DNA from 3 places in the Streptomyces sp. NPDC058872 genome. Region 1 is predicted to be linked to each of the others. Evidence: riboswitches for the same ligand, from Rfam matches in the RefSeq annotation. Region 1 holds a riboswitch; each other region holds the start of a gene.
The links. Region 1 has a riboswitch for thiamine pyrophosphate ahead of thiC (phosphomethylpyrimidine synthase ThiC). Riboswitches for the same ligand answer to the same signal wherever they lie in the genome.
Positions count from the first base shown of each region.

Region 2: it holds a riboswitch for thiamine pyrophosphate, as region 1 does, so the genes downstream of both, thiO (glycine oxidase ThiO) here and thiC (phosphomethylpyrimidine synthase ThiC) in region 1, are expected to answer to the same signal.
Region 3: it holds a riboswitch for thiamine pyrophosphate, as region 1 does, so the genes downstream of both, ACFW22_RS22580 (thiamine ABC transporter substrate binding subunit) here and thiC (phosphomethylpyrimidine synthase ThiC) in region 1, are expected to answer to the same signal.

Region 1 covers NZ_JBHYMK010000010.1:100,048-102,306, forward strand. The annotation lists gene thiC (phosphomethylpyrimidine synthase ThiC) at 1-1,359, opposite strand, end outside; TPP riboswitch at 1,353-1,499, opposite strand; gene ACFW22_RS08855 (YibE/F family protein) at 1,572-2,259, shown strand, end outside.
Region 2 covers NZ_JBHYMK010000001.1:19,430-21,688, reverse strand. The annotation lists gene ACFW22_RS00110 (NAD(P)/FAD-dependent oxidoreductase) at 1-1,135, opposite strand, end outside; TPP riboswitch at 1,229-1,341, shown strand; gene thiO (glycine oxidase ThiO) at 1,339-2,259, shown strand, end outside.
Region 3 covers NZ_JBHYMK010000036.1:41,668-43,926, forward strand. The annotation lists gene ACFW22_RS22575 (ABC transporter permease) at 1-82, opposite strand, end outside; gene ACFW22_RS22580 (thiamine ABC transporter substrate binding subunit) at 121-1,215, opposite strand; TPP riboswitch at 1,299-1,409, opposite strand; gene rlmN (23S rRNA (adenine(2503)-C(2))-methyltransferase RlmN) at 1,439-2,259, opposite strand, start outside.

The sequences.
Region 1 (2,259 bases):
GAGCATCGCGGTGCCCCACCAGGCGATCATCGCCGCGCCGATGCCGGAGGTGATGTGGTCGTACGCGGGCGCGACGTCCGTGGTGAGCGGGCCGAGCGTGTAGAACGGCGCCTCCTCGCAGATCTCCTGCTGGAGGTCGATGTTCTCCTTGATCTTGTGCATCGGGACGTGGCCCGGGCCCTCGATCATCGTCTGCACGTTGTGCCGCTTGGCGATCGTGTTCAACTCACCGAGCGTGCGCAGTTCCGCGAACTGCGCATCGTCGTTGGCGTCCGCGATCGAGCCGGGACGCAGGCCGTCGCCGAGCGAGTAGGTGACGTCGTACGCCGCCAGGATCTCGCAGAGTTCCTCGAAGTTCGTGTAGAGGAAGTTCTCCTTGTGGTGCGCGAGGCACCAAGCGGCCATGATCGAACCACCGCGGGAGACGATGCCGGTCTTGCGCCGTGCCGTGAGCGGCACGTAGGGCAGTAGCACGCCGGCGTGCACCGTCATGTAGTCGACGCCCTGCTCGGCCTGCTCGATGACCGTGTCCTTGTAGATCTCCCAGGTCAGCTCCTCGGCCTTGCCATCGACCTTCTCCAGCGCCTGGTAGAGCGGCACGGTTCCGATCGGCACGGGCGAGTTGCGCAGCACCCATTCGCGGGTGGTGTGGATGTTGCGACCGGTGGACAGGTCCATGACCGTATCGGCACCCCAGCGGGTCGCCCAGGTCATCTTCTCCACCTCCTCCTCGATGGAGGAGGTGACGGCGGAGTTGCCGATGTTGGCGTTGACCTTCACCAGGAACCGCTTGCCGATGATCATCGGCTCGATCTCCGGGTGGTTGACGTTCGCCGGCAAGACGGCACGGCCCGCGGCGATCTCCTCCCGTACGACCTCGGGGGAGACGTTCTCGCGGATCGCGACGTACTCCATCTCCGGGGTGATCTCACCCCGGCGGGCGTACGCGAGCTGGGTCACCGCCTGCCCCTCCCGTCCCCGGCGCGGCAGGCGCGGGCGGCCGGGGAAGACGGCGTCGAGGTTCTTCAGGCCGCCGCCCCGCGGAGAGGTGTGCTTGATGCCGTCGTCCTCGGGGCGGACCGGACGGCCCGCGTACTCTTCGGTGTCGCCGCGCGCGATGATCCAGTTCTCGCGCAGCGGGGAAAGACCCCGCCGGACATCGGTGTCGATGGCGGGGTCGGTGTACGGACCGGACGTGTCGTACAGGGTGACGTCCTTGCCGTTGGTGAGGTGCACCTGCCGTACGGGCACCCGGAGGTCGGGGCGTGAGCCCTCGACGTACCCCTTGTGCCAGCCCGGCGTGCGCTCGCCCTGGCCGTTCTGGTCGGAGGCAGGCGTGCGTGCATCCTGAATGGTCATGAGACCGATCTCCCTACGCCGGCATTACCCGGTAACAGGTTCGGCGGTCGGCGCAGCCTCTTCCCGTACGGACATCGGTCCGTGCGTACGGTGATCAGCGCCCTCTCAGCCCGGTGCTCCGAGCTCCCGCGTGTGCAAAGGTGGCACCACGCTAGCGTCATCCCGGGCGTGCTGAACAGTGGGCCCCCACGCGTTCTTGCGATGATCGGTCAGTGACTTCCCCCCCTCACGCACCCGAGCCTCATGGCCACGGACACTCCCATGCCCACAGCCACGGTCCCGCCGAGCCCGTCTCACGGCATCTGCGCAAGGTGATCGCCGCGGTTCTGATCCCCTTCGCCACCGCCGTCGCGGTGGGGCTGGTCGTCCTGTGGCCGGGCGGCACCCCGGCGCACGAGCGCACCGGGGTCGGCTTCGACCGGCAGACCCAACAGGGCGAGGTCGTCTCCGTCGAGCGCGTCGACTGCGCGGACGTGAACGCCGCCCAGGTGCCGCCGACCGGCGACACCTCGACGCCGGAAGGCCGCGAGGCGGTCAACGCGCAGCAGGAACAGTGCGAGAAGGCGACCGTGGAGGTGACCACCGGCCCGGACAAGGGGCGCACCTTCGTCGAGATCGTGCAGCCGGACGCGCCGCGCCAGCTGCACGAGGGACAGGGCGTGGTGGTGGCGTACGCCCCCGATGCCCCGCACGACCTGCAGTACTCGGTGACCGATGTGAACCGGAAGCTGCCGATGGCGCTCCTCGCCGGCATCTTCGCCGTGGCGGTCGTGGTGGTCGGCCGGATGCGGGGGGTGATGGCGCTCATCGCGCTGGCGGTGAGCTTCCTCGTGCTGACGCTCTTCATTCTGCCGGCCATCCTGCAGGGATCGAATCCACTGGTCGTGGCGGTGGTCGGGT
Region 2 (2,259 bases), on a different contig from region 1:
GGCGCCCCTGCGCCAGGTCGCGGGGGCGGCCGACCGCGAGGAGGGCCACCGGCACCCCGTCCCGCAGCCAGAGCACGGACCAGGACGGGTCGGCGGGGTCTCCGCGCCACAGCAGTCCGTCGGCGCCCCCGTGGTGTCCCGCGTACTGGACGAAGCGTCCGAACTGCTCGGACCAGAAGTACGGGACCGGGTCGTAGGGCGCGTCGTCGGAGCCGGTGATCGCCGCGGCGACCGTGCGCGGGCCCTGGAGCGCGTTGTCCCAGTGGTGGACGAGGAGGCGCCTTCCGTAACGGGCCGAGGGGAAGGAGGCGCAGTCCCCGACCGCGTACACGTCGGGCAGGGAGGTGCGCAGGCGGTCATCGGCGGTGATGGCGCCGCCCGGGTCGAGGGCGATGCCGGAGCCGGTGAGCCAGTGCGTGGCGGGGCGGGCGCCGATGCCGACCACGACGGCGTCGGCGGGGATCTCCCGGCCGTCGTCCAGGACGACGCGGCCGGGCCGGACGGTGTCCACGCGCGCACGGGTCAGAAGGGCGGCACCGCTCTCCTCGTACCAGGCGGCCATCGGGGTGGCGACCTCGGCGGGCAGGACCCCGGCGAGCGGCCGGTCGGCGGCCTCGACGACGGTGACGGCACAGCCCGCCCCGCGCGCGGCGGTGGCGAATTCGGCGCCGATCCAGCCGGCGCCGACGACCACGACGGAACGACGCTGCTCCAGGACGGGGCCGAGGCGCACGGCGTCGTCGAGGGTGCGCAGCAGGTGGACCCCCGGGACGCCCTCGGTGCCGGGGAGGGTGACGGGGTGGGCGCCGGTGGCGATGACCAGGGTGTCGTAGGCGACGGGTCCGGACTCGGTGTCGATCTGGTGGTCGGCGGCGCGCAGTCCGGTGACGTCGAGGCCGAGGCGGAGTTCGATGCCGAGGTCTTCGAAGTCGACCTCGAAGGCGGAGCCCTCGGCCTTGCCGAGGAGGACCGCCTTGGAGAGCGGGGGTCGGTCGTAGGGCTGGTGGGGTTCGGCCCCGATGAGGGTGACGGGGCCGGTGAAGCCCTGCTCGCGCAGGGCGACGGCGGTCTGGACGCCCGCCATTCCGGCGCCGACGATCACGACGTGCTGCTGGGCCTGCTTCTGCTCGCTCACCCGCCCAGCTTATGCATCTGACGGTTCATCAGAAAAGTGAGGGGGCGGGAGGGCCTGTGGTCCTCCGACGGCGTCGGGCTAGTCTGACGGGCGTAAAGCACTCGCGGGAGCCCGGACGACCGGGCTGAGAGGGAGGCTGGGACGGCCTCCGACCGTACGAACCTGATCCGGGTCATGCCGGCGAAGGGAGGGGCTGGACGCCCATGCGTTCTTCCGATGTCCTCGTGGTCGGGGGCGGCATCATCGGCCTGGTCACGGCCTGGCGTGCCGCGCAGCGCGGACTGCGCACCGCCGTCGTCGACCCCGATCCGGGCGGCGGGGCCGCGCAGGTCGCGGCCGGGATGCTCGCCGCCGTCACCGAACTGCACTACGGCGAGGAGACCCTGCTCGGGCTCAACCTCGCCTCCGCCGCGCGCTACCCCTCGTTCGTCGCCGAGCTGGAGGAGCACACCGGCCACGACGTCGGCTACCGCGCCTGCGGCACCCTCGCCGTCGCGCTCGACGCCGACGACCGCGCCCACCTGCGTGAACTGCACGCCCTCCAGACCCGCTGCGGTCTGGTCTCGGAATGGCTCAGCGGCCGGGACTGCCGCCGCCTGGAGCCGATGCTGGCACCCGGCGTCCGGGGCGGGCTCCGGGTCGACGGCGACCACCAGGTCGACCCGCGCCGGCTGACCGCCGCGCTCCTCCTCGCCTGCGAACGGGCCGGGGTCGCCTTCCACCGCACCCTCGCGGAGCGGCTCGCGGTGGCGCGGGACCGGGCGCGCGGCGCGGTGCTCGCCGGTGGCGGGGAACTGGCGGCCGATCAGGTCGTCCTCGCCGCGGGCAGCCTCAGCGGACGCCTGGCGGGCGTGCCGGAGGAGGCGCTGCCGCCGGTCCGCCCCGTGAAGGGCCAGGTCCTGCGGCTCCGGGTGCCGACCGCGTACGCCCCCTTCCTCTCCCGCACCGTCCGGGCCGTCGTCCGCGGCAGCCACGTCTACCTGGTGCCCCGCGAGAACGGCGAGCTCGTGGTCGGCGCCACCAGCGAGGAACTGGGCTGGGACACGACGGTGACGGCGGGCGGGGTGTACGAGTTGCTGCGCGACGCCCACGAGCTCGTCCCCGGCATCACCGAACTGCCGCTC
Region 3 (2,259 bases), on a different contig from region 1:
CGTCGGGGCGCAGTCCGCGGTCCACGATGGACACGACGGGCCAGGCGAAGAAGACCCCGAAGAACGCGACGGGAAGGGCCATCAGCCCCAGCCGCGCCGCGTTCCCCCGGACGGCCCGTCCTACTTCAGGACGAGCGACGACCACTGCTGGATCCACGGGTCACGCTTCTCGGCGATCTTCTCGGGCGCCATGGTCTCCGGCTTCTCGACGACCACGCCGTGCTGGGTGAAGAGCTCCGGCAGCGCCGCGTCCTGCACCACCGGGTTGACGAACATCTGGAGCGGCATGTCCTCCTGGAACTCCTTCGAGATCAGGAAGTCGATCAGCGCCTTGCCGCCCTCGGGGTTCTTGGCCCCGTTCAGCAGGCCCGCGAACTCGGTCTGCCGGAAGCAGGTGCCGGTGGAGACCCCGGTGGGGGCCACCTTCGGCTGCGGCTCGCCGTAGAGCACCTCGACCGGCGGGCTGGAGGCGTACGACACGACGAGCGGCCGGTCGCCCTTGGCCTGCTTGCCGCCGGCCGAGCCGGAGAACTCCTGGTTGTAGGCGAGCTCCCAGCTGTCGACGGTCTTCACGCCGTTGGCCTTGAGCTTCTTCCAGTACTCGGGCCAGCCCTCGTCGCCGTAGGCGGCGGCCGTGCCGAGGAGGAAGCCCAGGCCCGGGGAGGACCGCTCGGGGTTCTCGACCACCAGCAGGTCCTTGTACTCCGGCTTCGCCAGGTCGTCGAAGGTCACCGGCGGCGCCAGCTTCTTGCCCTCGAAGTACGCCTTGTCGTAGTTGACGCAGATGTCACCGGAGTCGATCGGGGTGACCCGGTGCTCCTCGTCGAGCCGGTACACCGCCGGCACCCGGTCCAGGCCCTTCGCCTCGTACGGGACGAAGATCCCGTTGTCGAGGGCGCGGGACAGCAGCGTGTTGTCGACGCCGAAGAAGACGTCGCCCTGCGGGGACCCCTTGGTCAGGATCTCCTTGTTGACGGCCTCGCCCGCGTCACCGCTCTTGAGGACCTTGACCTTGAAGCCGGTCCGCTTCGTGAACTCCGCCAGCACCTCCTCGGAGGCGTTGAAGGAGTCGTGGCTGACGAGGGTGACGGTCTTGGGCGCGGGCGCCTCGGTCTTGCCCGCCGTGCTCCCCGCGTCCTCGGCGCCGCACGCGGCGAGGCTGGTGACGCCGAGCGCCGCGACGAACGCGACGGCAGCGGCCTTCTTGATGCTCACTGGTTTTCCTCCTGGGCATGACCAGGAAGAGACGCGGCCCCGCCCGCACCCGGCGGAGGCCGGACGCGGGCAGGGCGCAACAGCTTGAGTTACGACCGAACTTCCTACCCAGAATGACCTGGGCGAGGTTCAGAGGGTCTGCGGTCCTACGGTGACCGCACTCTCAGCGCTGTGGCGCTCCCCTGTCGGAATATGGAGATGTGTTCGAGCTCAGACTACAAGGTCAGCGCTCGGCGGCCGCGAGCTGTCCACAGGCACCGTCGATCTCCTGTCCCCGGGTGTCCCGAACGGTCACCGGAACCCCGTGGCGGGCGATGGCCTCGACGAAGGCCTTCTCGTCCTCCGGCCGCGACGCCGTCCACTTCGACCCGGGCGTCGGGTTCAGCGGGATCAGGTTGACGTGCACCCGCTTGCCCTTGAGCAGCCGGCCGAGCAGGTCGCCCCTCCACGCCTGGTCGTTGATGTCCCGGATGAGGGCGTACTCGATGGAGATCCGGCGCCCGGACTTCTCGGCGTACTCCCAGGCCGCGTCCAGGACCTCCCGCACCTTCCACCGCGTGTTGACGGGCACGAGGGTGTCGCGCAGCTCGTCGTCCGGGGCGTGCAGCGACACCGCGAGGCGGCACTTGAAGCCTTCGTCGGCGAAGCGGAGCATCGCCGGCACGAGGCCGACGGTGGAGACGGTGATGCCGCGCTGCGACAGCCCGAGCCCGTCCGGCTCGGGGTCCGTGAGCCGGCGGATCGCCCCGACCACGCGCTTGTAGTTGGCGAGCGGCTCGCCCATGCCCATGAAGACGATGTTGGAGAGCCGCGCCGGGCCACCGGGCACCTCGCCGTCGCGCAGGGCCCGCATCCCGTCCACGATCTGGTGCACGATCTCGGCGGTCGACAGGTTCCGGTCGAGGCCGGCCTGTCCGGTCGCGCAGAACGGACAGTTCATGCCGCAGCCGGCCTGCGAGGAGATGCACATGGTCACCCGGTCCGGGTAGCGCATGAGCACCGACTCCACGAGCGTGCCGTCGTGCAGTCGCCACAGGGTCTTGC